DNA from 2 places in the Acinetobacter sp. GQ146 genome. Region 1 is predicted to be linked to the other one. Evidence: predicted binding sites of a transcription regulator. Region 1 holds the regulator's gene; the other holds the start of a gene.

Region 1 (11,713 bases):
CTCCAGTACAAACCGCCTTGGCCAACTATATGCGGCAACACCCTGAGCACATTCAGCAGCTCGCTGATTTTTATCAGAAAAAGCGCGATTTATTTATCTCAGGACTGGCAGGCTCGCGTTTTCAACTGATCCCTTCTCAGGGAACCTATTTCCAAAATCTGGATTACCGTGCTATTCGTCCCGATCTGAATGATATTGAAATGTGCCATTTTCTGGCAGAACAGCATGGCATTGTTGCCATTCCCATTTCGGTATTTTATCAGCAGACACCCACGGATTTACGTTTAATTCGCTTCTGCTTTGCCAAAACCGAGCAGACCTTAGAACAGGCCATCGAGATTCTGAACCATTGCTAGTCATTTTTCAGGCTTTCCCCACAGTGAAAATTCAACAGATCTGCTGCTTTTTTTCCTTGTGGCTTATGTTATGTTGCAAAGGACACAATAAAAAAATGATGGATGATCAATCACCAATATGGCTGCCGACCCTCATGCTCCATTAATCCATGCCAATACCTTTTGGAAAGCTTTTCTTTGGTTTCTGCTGCCCTTAATCGCGACCAATATTCTGCAAAATCTTTCAGGAACCATTAATACGGTATTTGTCGGACAAATGCTTGGGGTCGAAGCAATTGCTGCGGTTTCGGTCTATTTCCCCATTCTGTTTTGCTTACTGGCTTTTATCATTGGCTTATCGGCAGGTTCAACCGTACTGATTGGACAGGCTTGGGGAGCGCAAAATCTAGAAAAAGTCCGCAGTGTGGTCGGATCCACCCTGTTTATGACCTTGATTGGTGGCAGTGTCATTGCCTTGTTGGGTGTGATCTTTGCCAAGCAGATTTTATTATTATTGGGAATCGACCCTCAAATCATGCATCTCTCTTTGCCTTATGTGCAATGGATGATGGCAGGTAGCCCACTCCTGTTTGTCTATATTATTTATACCTCCATTTTACGTGGGGTCGGCGACAGTATTACCCCGCTGATCGCACTGGGCATGACCAGTCTGATTGGTCTGGTGATTACCCCTGTTTTAATTGCGGGTTATTGGGGTTTCCCCAAACTTGGCATCATCGGACCTGCAATTGCCACTATTATTGGCTATGCCGCAGTGCTGCTGTTTTTAGTGGTTTATCTCAATAAAAAACACCACCCACTTCGTCCTGACCGAGAATTACTGCGTCATATCAAATATCAACCTGAACTGACCCGCATTATTCTGCGCTTAGGCATTCCAACAGGCATTCAAATGGTCACGACCTCTGTCGCAGGCTTAGTGATTGTCGGAATGGTGAATCGCTATGGCTCTGAGGCGACTGCGGCCTATGGTGCGGTCAATCAGGTACTGAACTACATTCAGTTTCCAGCACTTTCCATTTCCATTGCTGCCTCGATTTTTGCGGCACAAGCGATTGGTGCGGGCAAAGCCGATTTACTCACCAAAGTTACCCGTACCGCCCTGCGTATGAATATCATCATTACCGGCATTTTGGTGATCTTGGCCTATCTATTCTCAAAATATCTAATGGCCTTGTTTATTATCGACCCTGAAGTCGTGGCATTGGGGCAACAACTGCTGTTTATTGTACTGTGGTCCATTTTATTTTTTGGTGCCAGTGCGATTTTTGCTTCGATTATGCGTGCCAGTGGCACGGTCAATGTTCCAATGCTGATTAACATTGCCGCTATCGTACTGATTGAAGTGCCGTGCGCCTATTTGTTTAGTCAATGGTTTGGCTTAAAAGGCATCTGGTATGGCTATGCTTTGGCATTTGTCAGCCTCTGCATCATGCAAGGCCTGTATTATCAGTTAATCTGGAAAAAGAAAACGGTAGAAACCTTAATTTAATCGCGCATCCGCAGAAAAACGTGCTGAATCCAGACTCAGCACGTAGCATGTTTATTTAAACCGTTTGCTGAGCGAAGTCGCCATGGCGGTCACCTTTTGATAGCCCGTAGGCAAAAGGCGTTGAATCAGATCTAGGGACTTGGCATCGTTCCCAATCAACACGCGGCGTTTGTCTTTCTGCACCGCGTTTAGAATTTGACGTGCGGCTTCTTCAGGTGGAATCCGCAATAGTTTGTTAAAGGCCCGTGCTGATTTCTCAGGGTTCATGCCCAGACTGCGCAAGCTGTCGTTCATGCGCGCATCATTGGCAATATTGGTTCGGATGCCACCGGGATGGACACAAAGTGCACTTACGCCACAGTTTTCAATATCCAGTTCTTGGCGTAAAGATTCGGTAAAACCACGTACCGCAAACTTAGTGGCATTGTAAGCCGATTGGGTTGGTTGTGCCGTTAAACCAAACAAGCTGGAAATATTAATAATATGCCCCTCACCTGTTTGCTTAATCAAAGGCAAGAACTCTTTGGTGCCGTACACCACCCCCCAAAAATTAATCCCGACAATCCATTCCAACTCATCATAACTCGCGCCTTCAACCGTCGAGCCCAATGCCACCCCAGCATTGTTGAAAATCATATTGACGGAACCATGATCTTGCACAGTTTCTGCAGCCCAAGCCCGCACAGCATCACGATCGGCCACATCCAGTTTTTTAGTGGTCACTCGTACCTGACTGTCTTTCAATAGTTCCACGGTTTTTGCCAAACCTTGCTCATTAATATCACTAAGCGAAAGATGACACCCCTGTTGCGCTAACAGCAGTGCCAGTTGTTGACCAATTCCTGAACCCGCACCCGTGACGGCTGCCACTTTATTGTTAAAATTTTTCATTTTGTTTCCTTATGGGTTGCATAGACGCTGACAATGCCATCACTGTTTTTTGATGGTCTATGCGTTTGACTGAATCAATATAAATTTGACAATAGCCATTGTCAATAATGATCAGATAAATGTGGTTTGTAATTTTCAGCCTGCTTAAATTTAGGTATTTGTGGCAATTGTTGTTAAACTATACACCGTCTTTGCTACGTTTTGCCTCTATGACTCACTCCAATACCAACGATGCAGAAAAAAACGAAAATCCACTGAAAAATAAAGAACGTCAGTTTAAAGGGCTGTCTCTGAGTGAGCGCAAACTTGCACGTCGTGAAAAATTAATTGAAGCTGGTATTGAGGTGTATGGCACCCATGGTTTTTTTGCCGTAACCGTGAAAGATATCTGTAATGAAGCCAAACTGACTGAACGTTATTTTTACGAATCGTTTAAGAAAAGCGATCAGTTATTCCAAACCATTTTTGTAAAACTGATTGATGAACTTCAGCACAACGTGATGCAGGCGATTATGCAAGCCTCTGGCAATCACGAAAAAATGGTAGATGCGGGACTCACGGCCTTGTTGAGTACGCTCAGAGATAATCCGCGCATGGCGCGTATTATTTATATTGATGCCATGCTGGTACAAGAGCTACATAATCAAGCCACCCTGCACGAAACCATGTTGCGCTTTGATCGCATGATTCATGCTTTTGTCATGTTGATGATGCCGAACCTGCCACACTCAGAACGTGAAATTTCATGGGTTTCAACCGGCTTAAATGGCTATGTCACACAAATTGCGATTCGCTGGGTCATCAGTGGCTTTAAACAGTCTTTAGAAGATGTACTGGCCTCTTGCCGCGTGGTGTTTATTGCACTGTTATCTTCATTTTCGACTAAAAAAAATTAAATTACAGCAATTTAATTTTTACGATAATTTAAATTTGATTTGTATCCAGCGAAGGAGATTGTCTAAAATTGTTCATGTTTTCGACTAAAAATTGTCACAAAACTTTGCGAAAATCGGCATTCTCCCCTATTCTGCAATGATACTGTCATAATTAATCTTTGTAATAAGCCTGTCATAAATAAAAAACGGCCTACCGTTATCATCAATAGGATATTGCGTTGTGAAAGATGACTACATACTAATCGTCGATGACGAACTTCCCATTCGAGAGATGATTCATACCTCTTTGGATATGGCAGGCTTTCAATGCTTACAGGCAGAAGATGCAAAACAGGCGCATCAAATGATTGTCGATCAACGCCCAGCGTTAATTCTGCTCGACTGGATGATGCCGGGTGGTGTCAGCGGTGTCGATCTCTGTCGTCGCCTGAAACGCGATGAAAATTTATCTGAAATTCCTGTGATTATGCTCACTGCGCGCGGAGAAGAAGACCATAAAGTCCAAGGTCTCGATGCAGGTGCAGATGACTACATGACCAAACCGTTTTCGACACGTGAATTGGTATCGCGCATTAAAGCCGTATTGCGTCGCGCCAATGCTCTGAGTGGCGAAAAAACCATTGATGCCAATGGTTTATTGCTTGACCCAGTCAGCCAACGCGTGAGTTTTGGCAATAACATTCTAGAAATGGGTCCAACGGAATATCGTTTGTTGGCCTTCTTCATGACCCATCCTGAACGTGCCTATACCCGTGCGCAATTGCTTGATCAAGTCTGGGGGGGCAATGTTTATATTGAAGACCGTACCATTGACGTGCATATTCGTCGCTTACGCAAAGTCTTAGAGCCCTATGGCGCAGACCGTTTTGTTCAAACCGTACGTGGTACCGGATACCGTTTCTCTACCCGTGCAGATGTAGCCTTAGGTTAATTTTAAATTTATGTATGAACCCTATCCTGTCCCCGAACTGGCTCGTGAACATCAAAAATTCCGTTATAGCAGTTTATGGATTTTTGCCAAGCAAGACTTACGCTTACTGGCATTCCTGCTGCTGATTGCGGGCTTTATAGGACTCGGTATAGGGTATTTCTGGATCTGCATTTTTGCTGCCTTCACCATTTTTTTTGCCTTTCAACTGCGTTCCTTGTATCTGGTCAATGAATGGATTTCCAATCGTCCCTATGATATTCCCCCCAATCTAAATGGAATTTGGGGCGCTTTGCTGTTTAATGTTTATCGTGCCCAACGCCAAGAGCGGATTGTACAAGCCGAAATGGTCGGTTTGATTGATCGCGCTCAGTCTTCACTGGTGGCTCTGGCTGAAGCCGTGGTGCTGATTGATGAACTGCATCAGATTGAATGGTGGAACCCTGCGGCTGAAAAGCTGCTCGGGATTCAGGCGATGGATCGGGGCCGTAATATCATGACCATTTTACGCCAGCCAAGTTTTATCGAATACTTCAAGCAAAGCGATCAAAACCCTGATGGCATAAAAATGAAGTCCTCGGTATTTGAAGATCATTATGTGCAAATCAAAATGACCCGTTTCGGCGGTGAAAGCCGCTTACTGGTCGCCTATGACGTGACGCGTATGCATAATCTGGAACAAATGCGTAAAGACTTTGTCGATAATATTTCACACGAATTACGCACGCCATTAACGGTACTCAGTGGCTATATTGAAACCTTTACCGATCAGGAAGATTTAAATCCGCGCTGGAAACGTGCTTTCGAGCAAATGCAGGCGCAAACCAAACGCATGAATGCTCTGGTCAATGATTTACTGCTGCTGTCGCGCTTAGAAAACAATAAACAAATTGCCAAAAATCAAATCATTGAAATGCCAAGTTTAATGAATCAATTATTTGATGATGCGCAGGCCTACAATGTTGATTATGGGCATACCTTAAATCTCGACATTGACAGCCATTGTGACTTGATTGGTTCAGATACCGAATTGGCCAGTGCCTTTAGCAATCTGATTACCAATGCCATCAAATACACCCCCAAAGGCGGCACCATTACCATGGGCTGGCATGATGATGGCGAACATGGTTATTTCACTGTGCAAGATACTGGTATTGGCATTGACCCGAAACATCTCCCGCGCTTAACCGAACGTTTCTATCGAGTCGATAGTGCACGTAGCCGTCAAACAGGTGGAACAGGGCTGGGACTGGCGATTGTGAAGCACGTGCTGATGCAACATAACGCGCATTTAGAAATTGAATCCAAAGAAAATCAAGGCTCAACTTTTAAAGTGGTGTTCTCGAAAGAACGCCTGTATCACATGAGCTAACTGATTATTTTTATAGTATTTTGAATCTGATGATTGAGATGGCTATACAGCATAGCCATCTCAAGCCGTCTATTACACGGTATGACCGAGCGCCTGCCCCATCACCACCGTTGAATTGGCTTTAAACTGCGCATCCCACTGCATTTTATTTTGTTCAAACAACACAATCGCGGTTGAACCCAAATAGAAACGGCCTAACTCCGCGCCTTTTTCGAGGAACAAATTGTGTTGGTTTAACTCTAAACGACCTGTCGGTTTTACCTTGCCAGTCGCAACCGTTTCAATCCCAGCCACAATCATCGCCCCGACTAACACCACAGCCATACGCCCCAATTCGGTGTCAAACAAGCACACCATACGTTCATTGCGCGCAAACAAACCGGGAATATTTTCAGCCGTGGTTTGATTTACAGAGAACAATTCACCAGGAACATACAGCGTTTCCGTCAGTGTGCCTGCAAATGGCATATGCACACGGTGATAGTCTCGTGGTGACAAATACACGGTGGCAAATTCACCTTCTTTAAACGGTTCAGCCAACTGCGGATCGGCAATCAGTTTTTCAACCGAAAAACTTTGCCCTTTGGCTTGGAACACTTCACCAGCTTCGATATGACCCAATTGGGAAATAGCACCATCAGCTGGAGAGACAATACTGCTGGCATCCATATCAATTTCACGGACACCTTCTTGTAAGGCACGCGTAAAAAATTCATTGAAGGACTTATATTTCAACGCATTTTTCTGCTCTGCAATTGACATATCAATGCCATATTGCGCTTTAAATGCAGAAATCACCGTATTTTTAATTAACGGATGTTCACTGGCAGCAAGCTTACCGACCACACGGGATAATTGATGTTGCGGCACAACACGTTGTGCTTGAATAAAGAATTGTTTTGTTAAACGTGAGGTGAGGCTCAAGACGGTAACTCTCCAGTAACAATTGGACTATCGAGGCGATTGCCCCATTCACTCCACGCACCATCATAAGCTCGAATCTTCCAACCCAATACACGACCCAGAATATAAGCCAAACCTGAACGATGATGTGACTGACAGTACACCACCACAGGTTCTTGTAAATTGAAACCTTGTTGTTCTAAGCGTTGTTGCGTGCGTTCTAAAGCATACAATTTTAAATGATTTTCACGGTCAAGGGCAGTACTCCATTCAAAATGGCGTGCATTTGGAATATGACCGCCACGTCGAGCTGCCAATCTTAAACCCGTATATTCATCTTCAGTACGACAATCCCAAAGCTGAATTGCCTGTTGCTGGACTAAGGTAAGCAATTCTGCATATTCAATTCGGACCTGATCTTGGGCAGCCAGATTCAGCTCAACCAAAGGCTGCTCAGGGACGAATTGCTCCTGCTCCGAAGTTGTTGGCAAGCCTGCTGCCAACCATGCATGAATGCCGCCATTTAATAATGAGGTTTGATAAAACCCCAAACAGTGTAAATTCCAGATCAGTCGCCCGGCCCAAGCGCCACCTTCATCATCATAGACCACCACATGATGTTCAGGACTAATATTCAGATAAGCAATTAATTGTTTTAAGCCTTCAGCATCAGGCAATAAACCTGTGGCATTTTCCTCTTGGCGTAGCAATTGCGCGGGCTTCAGTGGAATGGCGTGCGGAATATGCAGCTGGGCATAGACTGAGCTTCGACTTAAATCCACGATACGTAATTTTTCATTGTCTAAATGCGGAAGCAAATCTTCCACATCAATTAATAAACCCAAATTTAGTGTCGATTCCGTCATGATGTTTTACACGTTTTGTCCTAGCAACTGCTTGATGTTAGCATACGCTGATGTCTACTGAAGGCTGATTTTCTAATTCTTCTTTGCAGAAAATCAGCAATATAAATCAAAGCTTACACAGGCTCACTGATTTGAAAAACCTGTCTTAAATACGCCAAGAAAGTATCGTTATCGGTCATGGTCTTGCCCGGGCTATCCGAAATTTTTGCCACCGACTGACCATTACATTCCACCAGTTTCAGCACGATATTCAGCGGGGTTTGCCCCATATCATTGGTCAAGTTGGTTCCAATCCCGAAACTGACCTTAAAACGGTCTTTAAAATACTGATGTAAAGCCCATGCTTTGTGCAAATTCAAACCATCACTAAAGGTCAGCATTTTGGTGCGGCTGTCAATTTTTAAGGTCTGGTAATGGGCATAGGCTTTATCGCCCCAAACAAACGGGTCACCACTGTCATGGCGTAAACCATCAAACAGTTTTGCAAAATACAGATCAAAGTCGCGCAGGAAAGCATCCATCCCCACCACATCGGTTAAGGCAATGCCCAAATCACCGCGATATTCTTGCACCCACGTTTCCAGTGCGGCCTTTTGAAAATCACGTAAGCGCACATCCAGCGCCTGAAAGGCCTGCAGGAATTCATGTGCCATGGTACCAATTGGTGAAATGCCCAATTCTTTGGCCAGCAGCACATTGCTGGTTCCCCGAAACACATTCGGTACAGCTTGGTGAAAGGCCTGAATCACATGACGCTGCCAAGCCAAGCTGTAGCGACGACGGGTACCAAAATCAGAAACTAAAAATGGAGGATCCTCTGGACGCTGCTGTTGCTCACATTGCTGAATAAACTCAATTTTGGCTTGTAAGCGACGTTCACCTTCTGCCAAAACTTCAGGAGAACGCAGGCGTTGGAAATACAGTTCATTGACAATGGCCAAAACAAAAATTTCGAACATCATGGCTTGCACCATCGGGCCTTCTACCCAAATGTCCAAACGGCCTTCACGGTCTATGCCGGTATGAATAAAACGGCGTTTAAGCTGGAATAGTTCTAGATAATCCACGAAATCACTTTTAATGAAGCGCAGACCCCGTAAATATTGCAGTTCATCTTCCTGAAAACGCAGCTGACACAAATAATCTAACTGCTCATTCAAGTCTTCTAAAATGTCGACCAAAGGATAAACCGTTTCATCCAAATTACGGCAACGGAAATGATAGACACTATGCGTTTGCGGAAACTGGTGCAGCACCACTTGTAGCATGGTGAATTTATATAAGTCGGTATCGAGTAAAGAATGAATGATTGCAGACATAAAGGTTCAGTTTTTATCAACTTCTAGCATTAAAGCACACTTTCAGGGCGAAAAAAGCCATTGTTTGCATAAAACGACTCAAATCCGAAGCGGCCTAAATCAGTGATGAGCGGATGTTTGCTACAATGCCCAGTCCATCCATACTGAGGAATGCACGTGCGGGCCTTATTACAACGCGTACTCGAAGCCAAAGTCGTCGTCGACGGTCAAGTGACAGGTGAAATTCAACACGGACTGCTGGTCTTTTTAGGGCTAGGGAAAGAGGATCAACTCGACAAAGGCAAAAAGTTGATTGATAAAATCTTGAAGTACCGCATTTTTGATGATGAACAAGGCAAAATGGGCTGGAATTTAAGTCAGGCTCAGGGTGGTTTATTATTGGTCTCGCAATTCACCTTAATGGCACACACTCAAAAAGGCTTACGTCCAGATTTTGGTCCTGCCATGCCGCCAGAAGCCGCCAAAGCCCTCTACGATCAATTGGTGGATTACGCTAAATCACAATACCCGCAGGTGCAAACAGGTATCTTTGCCGCGGATATGAAAGTGCATTTGATTAATGATGGTCCAGTGACCTTTCAGCTTGAAGTTGAATAGCACATCACGACATAAAAAAAGCCTACAACATGCTGTAGGCTTTTTTATGGATGTTGCCATCTAATAGTCTTATCGACCCGTTTTTTCTTTTAAGAACTGACGTGCCAATTGAATTTTTTCTTTCACAGGCTTCGGCAATTTTGGTGGAATCAATTTTGCTGCTTTGTTAAACCAAACCAATAGGCTGAAATCCCCTTCCATTTTAATGCTGCCATTTTGCATGCCCGTCATGAACGCGCTTGGGTCACCTTTCAATAAAGTTTTTACCCCTTGCTCGCTATCTGCAAATTGTAAAATAAAATCGGCTTTCTCAGCGTCGCCTGAAACCGTATCAATTTGTCCATTATTGATAATAATTTGACGTGCAACGCCTTGGTCAGTCCCAATTTGAATACGGAATTGGCGATCATGAATCAACTCAATAAATTTAGGACTAGTGCGTGCCAGTTGTTTCATGCGTAAGACTAAGCTTGCCACCAACAGGTCAAGTGGGTCGGTACTCACATCAACCAAAGGAAGCTTTACAACTGGAATTGAAGACAGTTTCATGACGTTTGAAGCCTATTGTAATTGTAGAAAAATTGACTGCTCCATCCTACCATAACTGCATTCTGATGGAAGCTAGGCTTTGTATAACAATACAGATCATGACGCAAAAGTCATGCGAAAATTTTTATCTTCATCACCCAAACCGATGATTTTTGTCGAGTGAAGAAAATCATCATCCTACGTTCAGCATGCTCACGATCACCCTAGATAGTGTCGGTAAAAGAAAATGCCAGCGGCGATTCATCTTGAGCTGAAACTCGGCTCCTTCCGATCTTGCATCAGAAGGAGGAGGAACATTAACGGCTACTGCATTGCTGCTGATCATCTTCATACACAGGGGTATGTTCAATATAGCGGCGTTTTGAGATGGCACGTTCAGCACGGCGATCTTCACGAAATAACAATAAGCTGAACAGGGTCATCGCGATGCTGACTGCAGCGAGATAGCTATATGCCATAGGTAATTCAAATACGACTTGAATGCTCAGCCGCATCATTTCTAACAAGCCCCAGAACATCATGCCTGCAAACATAAAGCTCAGCCAGCGACGATAAGGCGAGAAGAAAACTGCAATTAATGCAACAGCCACACAACTCAAGCCAATTATGGTTGCCAAATTTGCTGTGACCATAAAAACCTCCGTCTTCAAGGGGACTGATGTCTGGACGCTCGTCCGATCAGCAATCCTCACGACCTATATTAATTTTGTGGAATTTGTCTATCTGTGTCTCTATGCAAGCATTATGAGCAGTTTTAAACAGAAAAAAAGGCATGCTTTTTTATTGAGCGACATACCTTGTCGCAATATTATTTTGTCATTACATTTTTTGTAATTTCCAGTTTAAGGGAAGCGAGAGAAGCCACGTCTTGGCGTGTCATTACAAAAAAACAACCGGTTTTTTTAGCGGAAAAAACTTTTTTTCTTGGCTCAGATCGATATGCATGAGCTGCAATGCTGCAAGATTTTTTTCATACAAATCTGCTAAAAAAGGACACAAAAAACGCAATCCGAAGATTGCGTTTTTTGTCATTAAACCGTAACGATTACGAACAGTTAAGATCTTTATCATGCACGCCTAGCAGATATAAAACCCCATCTAAACCGACGCTAGAAATCGCCTGATTGGCATTCTTACGTACCAATGGTTTTGCTCGGAAAGCGACACCTAAGCCAGCGATCGACAGCATTGGCAAGTCATTGGCTCCATCACCCACAGCAATGGTCTGTTCTGGAGAAATCCCCATATTGTCTGCCAGCTCACGCAATAAAAAGGCCTTACGCGCGCCATCGACAATGTGCCCTTTAACTTCACCAGTTACCAAGCCATTTTCTACATCTAGGACATTGGCATGGACTTCATCAATCCCGAGTTTGGCTTGTAAATATTCAGCAAAATACTGGAAACCACCAGATAAAATAGCCGTTCTATAACCCAGTGATTTTAAAGTGGTAATAAGACGCTCTGCCCCTTCGGTGATGGTCAGACGTTCAGCAATTTTAGGTAAAACTGAGGCATCTAAGCCTTTTAACAAAGCCACACGC
Region 2 (11,713 bases), on a different contig from region 1:
CTAACAAAGTTAGTTCCAGACTTGATTCCTGTCACAGTTTAAGTTCAATATATAGAGGACATTCACATTTTGAGTGTCCTCTTTAGGGGAGCAAGAAGAATGAATAGCGCATTACAATTCAAAAATTCACCTTATACCCCGTTTATGCATGAAACCAAGGTAGACTTGGGGAATGGTATTGAATTACACGTTGAAGTCGGTGGACATCCTGAGCATCCCACCATTCTGTTAATTATGGGTTTAGGCGCTCAATTATTATTCTGGCCTGATTTCTTTTGTAAAACATTAATTGACCACGGTTATCGGGTGATTCGTTACGATAACCGCGATATTGGCTTGTCTTCTAAAATTCGTCATCAAGGACCACGGCTGAATACCATTAAATTAATGGGACGTTTTGCCCTCGGTTTAGAAAATCAAGGGGCCCCTTATAATCTGCATGATATGGCAGATGATGCTGCGTTATTAATTGAACGCATGGGACTCGAGAACGTATTTGTGTTGGGTGCCTCCATGGGCGGAATGATTGCCCAAATTCTGGCGGCAAAAAATCCAGACAAGGTCAGTAAATTAGGGTTGGTCTTTACCAGTAATAATCAACCGTTATTACCCCCTCCTTTTCCCAAACAACTGTTCAGCTTAATTGGAAGACCTGATTCGAATGATGAAGAAGGCATTATCAACCACAGTTTGAAAGTGTTTAACATGATTGGCTCGCCAGGTTATATCAACCAACTCGAGACCATGCAAACAGCACGTAAATTATATCAACGAAGTTATTACCCAGCGGGTGTACTTCAACAGTTTTTAGCAATATTATGTACAGGCTCCTTGCTACAACTGGACAAGCAGATTCAACAACCGACCCTCGTGGTGCATGGTTCACGCGATCGCTTGCTCCCACCTAGCCATGGTAAGGCTGTTGCAAAAGCAATTACAGGCGCTAAGTTTGAATTAATTGATGGAATGGGGCATGATATGCCTCCGCATTTCATTCCTCATCTTAGCGGATTATTTGCTCACCACTTTAAATCTTAAACATTAGGACACTATGGCTGCATTACCATCCCTGAGACAGCTGTCATACCTTGTAACACTGTCGGAAACGCTGCACTTTACTGAAGCAGCGCGTCGTTCGTTCGTGACCCAATCTACTCTTTCAGGTGGGATCATGGAGCTTGAACGCTTACTGGGTGGCGTACTCGTTGAACGTGACCGCCAAAATGTACGTTTAACCCCACTTGGCGAACAAGTGGTCGCCCGAGCCCGTGTTCTACTTGCCGATGCTCAAGACTTAATGCGTTTAAGTCGTGAAATGAGTGAGCCTTTAACAGGTGACTTGCATTTAGGGGTCATTCCAACAATTGCTCCATTTATTTTGTCGCAGTTACTTGAAGAAGTGCATAAACAACTGCCAAAAATTCAGTTGCATTTGCATGAAGCACAAAGTGAAAAGATTGTTGAAAAACTTGAACATGGCAATCTAGACATGGTGTTGCTGGCGCTGCCGTTCGACACGCGTGGTTTAAAAGTTGCTGAAATTGCCAAAGAAGACTTGTTCTTGGTGTGTCACAAATCTGATCAGCGTTCAGCGCAAGCTGTGACACTGGAAGATCTGGATTTATCCCGTTTGATGTTACTTGAAGAAGGACATTGTTTACGTGATCACGCTTTAAGTGCTTGCCCGATTGGTGAACGTAAAAATGACCATCGCTTAAAAGCCAGTTCACTACCGACACTGATTGAAATGGTCTCAGCAAACTTAGGTTTTACTCTGTTGCCTGAAATTGCTTTACACACCAATATGATTAAAGCCAATCCTGATTTGGTCGTAAAACCGATTGAGGATGCACCAAGTCGTACCTTGGCTTTAATTACCCGTAAAAGCACCCCGCTTCAAAGCGAATTTGATGTGCTGTTACAAATTCTGCAAAAGATTACCTAAATCTTGGATCTTTAGCTCCACGATTAAAAAGACCAGTCATCATACTGGTCTTTTTTTTGGCTGATTTTTTCAGGTAACTGATCTTCACCCTCAAATACAGCCAAGTTTTTCAGTATTGGATTGTGTTTTTTCTGTATAAATCATGAGAAAAAACACATTTTTTTAAGAAAACTTTCAGCTTCAGTGTCTATAAATGCGCGATGAACAAAAGACCTTAGTCGGCTCTCAGAAATAAATACAAATTTGAGTTTTTGTGGTCACTAATCTCCCGTAAAAAATCGCATTTAGAAGATATCCATATGCTGACTCGTTTTGCATCGCCTTTGTTGCCGTTGTGCTTAGCCGTGTTATCTGCATTCAGTGCCACTCTCAGCACCGCAGCAGAACCTACAAAAATTGATCCCTCAACCCTGACCATTATTGGCTACCATGAAATCACGGATAGCAAAGATGCGCTGATTCCAGCCTATGCGGTAACGCCACAACAATTTAGTCAGCACATGGATTGGCTCATAAAAAATGGCTTTCACTTTGTCAATGTCGAGCAATTGATTCAGGCACATCAAGGTAAATACCGCTTACCGACCAAGCCCGTTTTACTCACTGTAGATGATGGCTATCAATCTTTTTATACCCATGCCTACCCGATTATAAAAGCCAAACATATTCCCGTGGTGTTAGCGGTGGTCGGTTCATGGCTCACGCCAAAAACCACTCAACCGGTGCATTTTGGTGATGATGTAATTCGCCGAGACAAGATTCTGACTTGGTCAGAACTCAAAGAAATGCAAGACAGTGGTTGGGTTGAAATTGGCAATCACAGTTTTAATTTACATCGCGGCATCAATGCCAATCCGCAAGGCAACTCCGAACCCGCTGCCATTACCCGCGAATATGATGCCCAGCATCGGCGTTATGAAAGCGATCAACAATATACCGCACGAATTACTCGTGACCTAAAAACCAATAATCAGCTCCTCACCGCCCATGGGCTAAAAGCACCACGCGTCATGGTTTGGCCTTATGGCCGCTACAACATGCAGGATGTGCAGATTGCCAAACAATTAGGCATGCCGATTACCATCACTTTGGATGATGGACCCGATCATGTCCGTGGTTCATTACAGACCTTAAATCGCATCTTGATTGAAGGCAATATGACCACTGCCGATCTTGCTCAAGAAATCAAAAATCGTGAGATGAATTTGGGGGATAATAATCGTGCACAAAAAATCATGCACATTGATTTGGACTATATCTACGACCCAAACCCCGAGCAGCAAGAACGTAATTTGGGGATTTTATTAGATCGTATTCGTACCATGGGCGTAAATACCGTCTATTTGCAAGCCTTCTCTGACCCCGATGGTGATGGTTCTGCGGATATGGTGTATTTCCCGAATCGCCATGTGCCTATGCGCGCTGATTTATTTAATCACGTAGCGTGGCAGATTCAAACCCGCACCCAAGTCAGCCGGATTTACGCTTGGATGCCTTTATTGGCATGGGATTTACTGAAAAACAATCCTGTGAGTAAAGATGTCGTGGTGACTGAACAAGTCAGCACAGATCATTTGAATATGGGCTATTTACGTTTATCTCCCTATTCCGCTCAAGCACGCCATACGATCAGTGATATTTATCAAGATTTGGCCAAGTCCACACCATTTAACGGCATTTTATTCCATGACGATACCACCTTGTCCGATTATGAAGATGCTAGCCCAAGTGCCTTAAAGGCTTATGCTGCACAAGGCTTACCGACAAATTTAGCGCAAATTCGTGCGGACGATGCGCTATTACAAAAATGGACCGCGTATAAAACCAAAAGCATTGATGATTTTGCTATGCAGCTTGCCAGCCAAGTTCGTCAATACGAGCCTTTCTTGCTCACAGCACGCAATCTCTATGCACAAGTGGCACTCAAACCTTATGCGGAAAACTGGTATTCACAGTCTTTAGAGCAGTCCTTACAACGTTATGATTTCACCGCCATTATGGCCATGCCTTATATGGAACAGGCCACTGATGCAAATCAGTTTTATCGTGACATTCTGCAACGGGTCAAAAGCTATCCGAACGGCATCAAGAAAACTGTATTTGAACTGCAAGCCACCAACTGGCGCACCAATCAGAAAATCCCATCTCAAGAGCTAGCTTCAACCATTCAAGATTTGTATGCACATGGGGTCATGCATGTTGCCTATTATCCGGACGACCCCATTCAAGGACATCCTGATGCAAACGTGATGCATGATGTTTTTGCGACCAAATCTTCTCAATTAGTGCCTTAACAGGAGTTACGCATGTACCCGTATTTTACTCAAGGCTTGCGTCATGCACTCAACTTTGTATTTTATTATCCGCTGTTTATGTCTTATCTCTGGATGTTGGGCGCACTGATTTTCTATGCCAAAGAACGCAAGCAACCCGCCTATCAGCAGCCAGCAACCTTAAACCAATACCCCTTGGTTGCTGTACTTATCCCCTGTTTTAATGAGGGTGATAATGCTGAAGAGACCATCAGCCATGCCTTAAAAATCGACTATCCGAATTTTGAGGTGATTGCGATTAATGATGGCAGCTCCGACAATACTGCTGAAGTACTGAATCGGCTTGCCCAACAATATGAACGTTTACGTGTGGTGCATCTGGCGCAAAATCAAGGTAAAGCCATGGCACTACAAGCGGGCAGTCTCGTGACAGAAGCAGAATTTCTGTTAGGGATTGATGGCGATGCCCTGCTTGATCCACATGCGGCCACATGGATGATGCGACATTTTATTCAAAACCCGAATATTGCAGCGGTGACAGGCAATCCCCGCATTCGCACCCGTTCCACCCTGCTCGGACGGATTCAAGTCGGTGAGTTTTCTTCCATTGTGGGGATGATTAAGCGTGCGCAGCGTAGTTTTGGACGGCTATTTACCGTTTCTGGCGTGATTACCGCATTTCGTAAAAGTGCAGTGCATCAAGTGGGGTACTGGTCGCCCAATATGCTCACCGAGGATATTGATATTACTTGGAAACTGCAACGTGCAGGCTGGGACATTCAATTTGAGCCGAATGCCTTGGTGTGGATTTTAATGCCTGAAACGCTATCGGGACTTTGGAAACAGCGGTTACGCTGGGCCATGGGCGGTGCACAGGTGCTGATTAAAAATCTGGATGTATTGTTAAAGCCGCAATTGAATTTTTTATGGCCTTTGATGCTAGAGCTATGCCTGACCTTGGTCTGGTCCTATTTGATGCTCGTCCTCGCCATCTTATGGTTCATCCATTTCATTTTCCCAATCACAGCACTGAATGGCATTAGCTCCCCTTTCCTGCCTTATGGCAGTGGTGTCTTGCTGGGAGCCACCTGTCTGATTCAGTTTGCTTTAAGCAAATGGATGGATAGTCGTTATGAACCCAACTTAGGTAAAAACTACTTTTGGATGATTTGGTATCCGTTTGTGTTCTGGCTGATCACCCTTAGTGCCACCATTATGGCTTTTCCAAAAGTGCTACTCCGTGGCGAAGATAAACGTGCCCGTTGGGTCAGCCCTGATCGTGGTATTCGTTTATAACGTTTTACATATTTAGAGTAACTTCAAATGAAATCACAACATGATTTAGTGATTGATTTACGCCAGCATTTACCATGGCATAAACGCTATGTGTCGAATACCACCACCGCTTTAATGTGGGGGGCTTGGCTAATGCTGTGGCGTCCCTTTTTACTGGTGTGGATTTTGATTCAATTGCAAAAGAGTGCCGCAGTCCATCATCTCCTGAATGCCCTGAGTCTAAGTCTTGAATATGGCGGGCTAGAGCTACTGCTGTGTAGTGTGGGTTTATTGCTCTGGAATCGCTTTATGCCGTCTGCAAGTGTGAAAACCGAATCACATGCGCAGCCTATGGCAACTCAGCAATATGCCGATTATTTTGCGCTGGATAACCAGAAAATTGAACAGTCACGGCAGCATAAAATCACCACAGTACATCACAATGCCCATGGGCAAATTATCGATCTAGAATAAATAAATAAATAAACAGCCTAATCTAAGTAAAAATAATTAACCTCAAGTTCTGCTTGGGGTTTTTTATCTATATGCCATTTGAGACTCATAAAGCCCTTTAAATAGCTCAGTCAACATTCTGTTCAATACTCTAGATCAAATCTCATTCTTGGCTCCTAGCCAGATCCTTTATTCAGCTATGTACTGCAATCATTGTACACTTCTCAGCTGCACGGGACTGATTGTCTGATTTAGGCTACGAAAGTCTATACCACACTAGATCCCACAATACTTTGCATAGCATTCTTGCAACCAATCCAGCATTCGATAATTTCACAGGCACAAAAAAAGCGCTGACAGATGCAGCGCTTTTATTTCGTTGCTTAAAATAACTTAAGCAACGAACTGGAGGAATAACCAGTATAAACCACCAGATAAACAGATGGTGGCAGGAAGTGTAAAAATCCATGCCGAAAGAATCGTCTTCACTGTAGCCAAGTTCAAACCTGACTTATTGGCCACCATCGTACCAGCCACCGCACTATTTAATACGTGCGTGGTTGATACTGGCATACCAAAGCCATCTGCTGCTGCAATGGTAGACATCGCCACAAGTTCAGCCGACATGCCTTGACCATAAGTCATGTGATGTTTACCAATACGCTCACCTACAGTCACTACAATACGCTTCCAGCCGACCATGGTTCCTAGACCAAGCGCCAAGGCAACTGCCACTTTGACCCATGTCGGGATGTATTGTAAGAAACCATCGAGATTGCTGCGGTATTCTTTCACAACTTTTTTGTCTGCCTCAGACATTGCAGGTAACTGATCTGCTTTGTCTAAGCGTTTGAATGCCGTCGTGCTTAAATACATGTCATTACGAATTGAAGATACCGCATCTTCAGGGATGTTTTTCAAGTCGCCATATTGTGCAACACGGTCACCCAAATGATCAGTCAAACTAGCCAAAGCTGGTACTACAGCTGGCGTCATTTCTTTGGTTTGAATATACGTGGTAATGGTTTGACGCGCTTGCTCATCTGGAATATCTGCGTGTGCAGGATAAATGGCTACTGCCGCTTGAGATGACAATTGCTCAAATGACTGGATATGCGCTTGATCGAGGTTTTTATTCAATGAATAAGCCAATGGCACCAAACCAATCAAGATCAACATGATTAAGCCCATGCCTTTTTGACCATCGTTTGAACCATGTGCAAAACTCACACCGGTACAGGTAAAGATCAATATGGCACGAATCATCGGTGGTGGTGGCTTATTGCCTTCAGGTGGTTGGAACAATTCTAGCTGACGCTTGAAGATTTTCTTCACCAACAAAAATACGATCGCAGCAAATGCAAAACCGATTAATGGAGAAAACAACAGCGCTTTACCCACTTTCATGACTTGGTCCATATCGACACCGCTGGCGCCACTACCTGAATGCAACAGGTAATTCATTACCCCTACACCCAAAATAGAACCAATTAAAGTGTGCGAACTCGATGCTGGAATACCCAAGAACCAAGTGCCCAAATTCCATAGAATTGCCGCAATCAGCATGGCAAAGACCATCGCGAAGCCTGCACCTGAACTCACATTCATAATGAGTTCGACTGGCAGCAAAGCGATGATGCCGTAAGCAACTGCTCCGCTGGCAACCATTACCCCAAGGAAATTACAAAAACCAGCCCACATGACCGCAACAGGTGCAGACAATGCGTTGGTATAAATAACAGTTGCAACTGCATTGGCTGTGTCATGGAAACCATTCACAAACTCAAAGCCTAAAGCAATCAGTAATGCCGTCGCTAAAAGAATAACTGAATACAAACTTAACGGTGGCACATGCGACAAATCAGCAGAGACCTGAAATCCGATATAAATCAGAGTCGCAATAATGACCGTAAAAAACACCGGCATAAAAAATTTCGGTGTTGGAACATGCACATTCGTCGATTTGTTCGATGCAGAATGCATACGATCTTGGACGGGAGGAATTTTTGAATTCATGCAGACGGTTAAGAGGATAATAAAATCCCCTTATTGTTAAATTAAATTATGACAATTATATGACAAACAGGTGCCATATAAAGCCAAATTTTTAACAATTGACCTGTTTTAAATCACTCTGCCCTAACTTGGTGATGATTTTTTGTTGTAAATCAGTTTTTTTCAAATACTTATAACAAAAAAATATTTCATGCAAAAAAGTAAATGAAATTCTGAATTGTAAAAAAATTTATCGCCTATCGATGTACTTTCACCTTGAATTCGAAACGGATTCATCTTGCCTGTGTAATATTTCATTTCTATGAAAACAGCTGATAAAGCCATTTTTTTGCATGAATCCTGCTAACTCGCCAGTCGAAAAGCTGAATTAAACTCAAAATAAGCCTGAGTTCTGCTAAAATATGCGCCATTTCAAGAATTGTCGTGTATTGGGGTTATTTATGTCCACGCTTACCACCCTTAGAGAACTTCTCGCCGAGCGTATATTGATTATTGATGGTGCAATGGGCACCATGATTCAGCGCCACAAGTTAGAAGAAGAAGATTATCGTGGTGAGCGTTTTGCAGATTGGGCACACGATCTGAAAGGCAACAATGACCTCTTGGTACTTACTCTGCCGCAAATTATTCAAGGCATTCACGAAGCTTACCTCGATGCCGGTGCAGACATTATTGAAACCAACAGCTTTAACGGCACACGAGTTTCCATGTCTGACTACCACATGGAAGATCTGGTTCCTGAAATTAACCGTGAAGCAGCACGTTTGGCCAAAGCGGCTTGTGAGAAATACTCAACGCCTGAAAAGCCTCGTTTTGTGGCGGGTGTATTGGGACCAACCTCACGGACCTGCTCGATTTCACCGAATGTAAACGACCCTGCGTTCCGTAACATTACTTTTGATGAATTGAAAGAAAACTACATTGAAGCGACGCATGCGTTGATTGAAGGTGGTGCAGACATCATCCTGATTGAAACGGTATTTGATACCTTGAACTGTAAAGCGGCAATCTTTGCCGTGAAAGAAGTGTTCAAGCAACTTGGTCGTGAACTGCCCATCATGATTTCAGGCACCATTACCGATGCTTCAGGTCGTACCTTAACCGGTCAAACTGCGGAAGCGTTCTGGAACTCGGTACGTCATGCCGACTTGCTCTCGATTGGTTTTAACTGTGCGCTGGGTGCCGATGCCATGCGCCCCCACGTGAAAACCATTGCTGATGTGGCGGATACCTTTGTTTCCGCCCATCCCAACGCAGGCTTGCCAAATGCCTTTGGTGAATATGACGAAACACCTGAACAAACTGCGGCATTCATCCAAGAGTTTGCTGAAAGCGGTTTGATTAACATTACCGGTGGTTGCTGTGGTACCACACCAGATCATATTCGTGCCATTTACAATGCCGTGAAAGACATCAAGCCACGCCAAGTGCCTGAAACCGTACCTGCCTGCCGTTTAAGTGGTTTAGAGCCGTTTAACATTTACGACCACTCACTCTTCGTTAACGTGGGCGAACGTACCAACGTTACCGGATCGAAAAAGTTCCTGCGCTTAATCCGTGAAGAAAACTTTGCTGAAGCCTTAGAAGTTGCACAGCAACAGGTTGAAGCCGGTGCACAGATCATCGACATCAATATGGATGAAGGCATGCTCGATTCGCAAAATGCGATGGTGCACTTCCTGAATCTGGTGGCATCTGAGCCTGATATTTCCCGTGTGCCAATCATGATTGACTCATCAAAATGGGAAATCATTGAAGCGGGTTTGAAATGCGTACAAGGTAAACCTGTGGTGAACTCGATTTCCTTAAAAGAAGGTTATGACGAGTTTGTCGAAAAGGCACGTTTATGCCGTCAGTACGGTGCTGCGATTATTGTCATGGCCTTTGATGAAGTCGGTCAGGCGGATACCGCTGCACGTAAGCGTGAAATCTGTAAACGTTCTTATGACATTCTGGTGAATGAAGTTGGCTTCCCTGCTGAAGACATTATTTTTGACCCGAACGTGTTTGCGGTGGCAACAGGGATTGAAGAACACAATAACTATGCTGTGGACTTTATTGAAGCCACAGGCTGGATTAAACAAAACTTGCCACATGCCATGATTTCAGGCGGTGTATCGAACGTTTCGTTCTCATTCCGTGGCAATGAACCTGTACGTGAAGCGATTCACTCGGTATTCCTCTACCATGCCATTAAACAAGGCATGACCATGGGGATTGTGAACGCTGGTCAAATGGCGATTTATGATGACATTCCACAAGAGCTGAAAGACGCGGTTGAAGATGTTGTTTTAAACCAGAACCAAGGTGAATCTGGTCAACTTGCGACAGAGAAACTGCTTGAAGTCGCTGAAAAATACCGTGGTCAAGGCGGTGCAGCAAAAGAAGCGGAAAATCTGGAATGGCGGAATGAATCGGTTGAAAAGCGTCTGGAATATGCCCTCGTTAAAGGCATCACCACTTATATTGACCAAGATACTGAAGAAGCACGCTTAAAAGCTAAACGTCCACTGGATGTGATTGAAGGCGCACTGATGGATGGTATGAACGTGGTGGGTGACTTGTTCGGTTCGGGCAAAATGTTCCTACCGCAAGTGGTGAAATCTGCGCGTGTGATGAAACAGGCTGTGGCTTGGCTTAACCCGTATATCGAAGCGGAAAAAACCGGTAGCCAGTCTAAAGGTAAAGTGTTGATGGCAACCGTAAAAGGTGACGTACACGATATTGGTAAAAACATCGTGGGCGTCGTCCTTGGCTGTAATGGTTACGACATTGTTGACCTTGGCGTAATGGTACCGTGCGAGAAAATTTTACAAACTGCGATTGATGAAAAATGTGACATCATCGGGTTGTCAGGTTTAATTACCCCATCTTTAGATGAAATGGTGTTTGTAGCCAAAGAAATGCAACGTAAAGGCTTCAACATTCCATTGCTAATTGGGGGTGCAACCACCTCTAAAGCACATACTGCAGTAAAAATTGACCCGCAATATTCCAATGATGCGGTGATTTATGTGGCCGATGCTTCACGTGCAGTCGGTGTGGCAACCACGCTGCTTTCGAAAGAAATGCGTGGCAACTTTATTGCCGAGCATCGTGCTGAATATGCCAAAATTCGTGAGCGTTTAGCCAACAAACAGCCAAAAGCAGCGAAACTCAGCTATACAGAATCGGTTGAGAATGGCTTTAAGATTGATGACAACTATGTACCACCAAAGCCAAATGCTTTGGGTACACAAGTGATCACTAACTATCCTTTAGCAACGCTGGTTGAATATTTCGACTGGACACCATTCTTTATCTCTTGGAGCTTGGCGGGTAAATTCCCGAAAATTCTAGAAGATGAGGTGGTCGGTGAAGCAGCAACGGATTTATACAATCAAGCGCAAGCGATGTTGAAAGACATTATCGACAACAACCGTTTTGATGCACGTGCGGTGTTTGGCTTATACCCTGCACAACGTACAGGTGCGGATACGGTTAGCGTGTTTGATGAAGCTGGTCAGACTGTTACGCATACCTTCGAGCATTTACGTCAGCAGTCGGACAAAGTGACAGGCAAACCAAACTTGTCTTTGGCGGACTATATTAAACCTACGACAACTCAGCAAGATTATTTGGGCGGCTTTACCGTGTCAATTTTCGGTGCGGAAGAGTTGGCGAATGAATACAAAGCCAAAGGTGATGACTATTCAGCGATCTTGGTTCAGTCTTTAGCGGATCGTTTTGCCGAAGCTTTTGCCGAACACTT

What was found. The regulator PhoB, encoded in region 1, activates phosphate uptake and scavenging genes when phosphate is short. The targets are predictions, from matches to a motif close to TGTCATNAANCTGTCATAA.
Region 2: AC6CHI_RS05145 (inorganic phosphate transporter) is a predicted target of PhoB. The motif match lies at 8,009-8,027, and genes of this name have one in related genera.

What each region holds. Positions count from the first base shown of each region.
Region 1 is NZ_JCAXDV010000003.1:43,344-55,056, reverse strand. Features, by position in the region: gene AC6CHI_RS06330 (methionine aminotransferase) at 1-356, shown strand, start outside; gene AC6CHI_RS06325 (MATE family efflux transporter) at 475-1,848, shown strand; gene AC6CHI_RS06320 (SDR family NAD(P)-dependent oxidoreductase) at 1,900-2,739, opposite strand; gene AC6CHI_RS06315 (TetR/AcrR family transcriptional regulator) at 2,949-3,635, shown strand; gene phoB (phosphate regulon transcriptional regulator PhoB) at 3,856-4,566, shown strand; gene phoR (phosphate regulon sensor histidine kinase PhoR) at 4,577-5,935, shown strand; gene asd (archaetidylserine decarboxylase) at 6,008-6,859, opposite strand; gene AC6CHI_RS06295 (sulfurtransferase) at 6,856-7,704, opposite strand; gene pncB (nicotinate phosphoribosyltransferase) at 7,818-9,023, opposite strand; gene dtd (D-aminoacyl-tRNA deacylase) at 9,180-9,620, shown strand; gene AC6CHI_RS06280 (SCP-2 sterol transfer family protein) at 9,690-10,169, opposite strand; gene aciT (ciprofloxacin tolerance protein AciT) at 10,466-10,801, opposite strand; gene serB (phosphoserine phosphatase SerB) at 11,215-11,713, opposite strand, start outside.
Region 2 is NZ_JCAXDV010000002.1:392,236-403,948, forward strand. Features, by position in the region: gene AC6CHI_RS05115 (FAD-dependent oxidoreductase) at 1-42, shown strand, start outside; gene estB (esterase EstB) at 100-1,038, shown strand; gene oxyR (LysR family transcriptional regulator OxyR) at 1,052-1,945, shown strand; gene pgaB (poly-beta-1,6-N-acetyl-D-glucosamine N-deacetylase PgaB) at 2,245-4,239, shown strand; gene pgaC (poly-beta-1,6-N-acetyl-D-glucosamine synthase) at 4,252-5,514, shown strand; gene pgaD (poly-beta-1,6-N-acetyl-D-glucosamine biosynthesis protein PgaD) at 5,542-5,967, shown strand; gene AC6CHI_RS05145 (inorganic phosphate transporter) at 6,340-7,962, opposite strand; gene metH (methionine synthase) at 8,403-11,713, shown strand, end outside.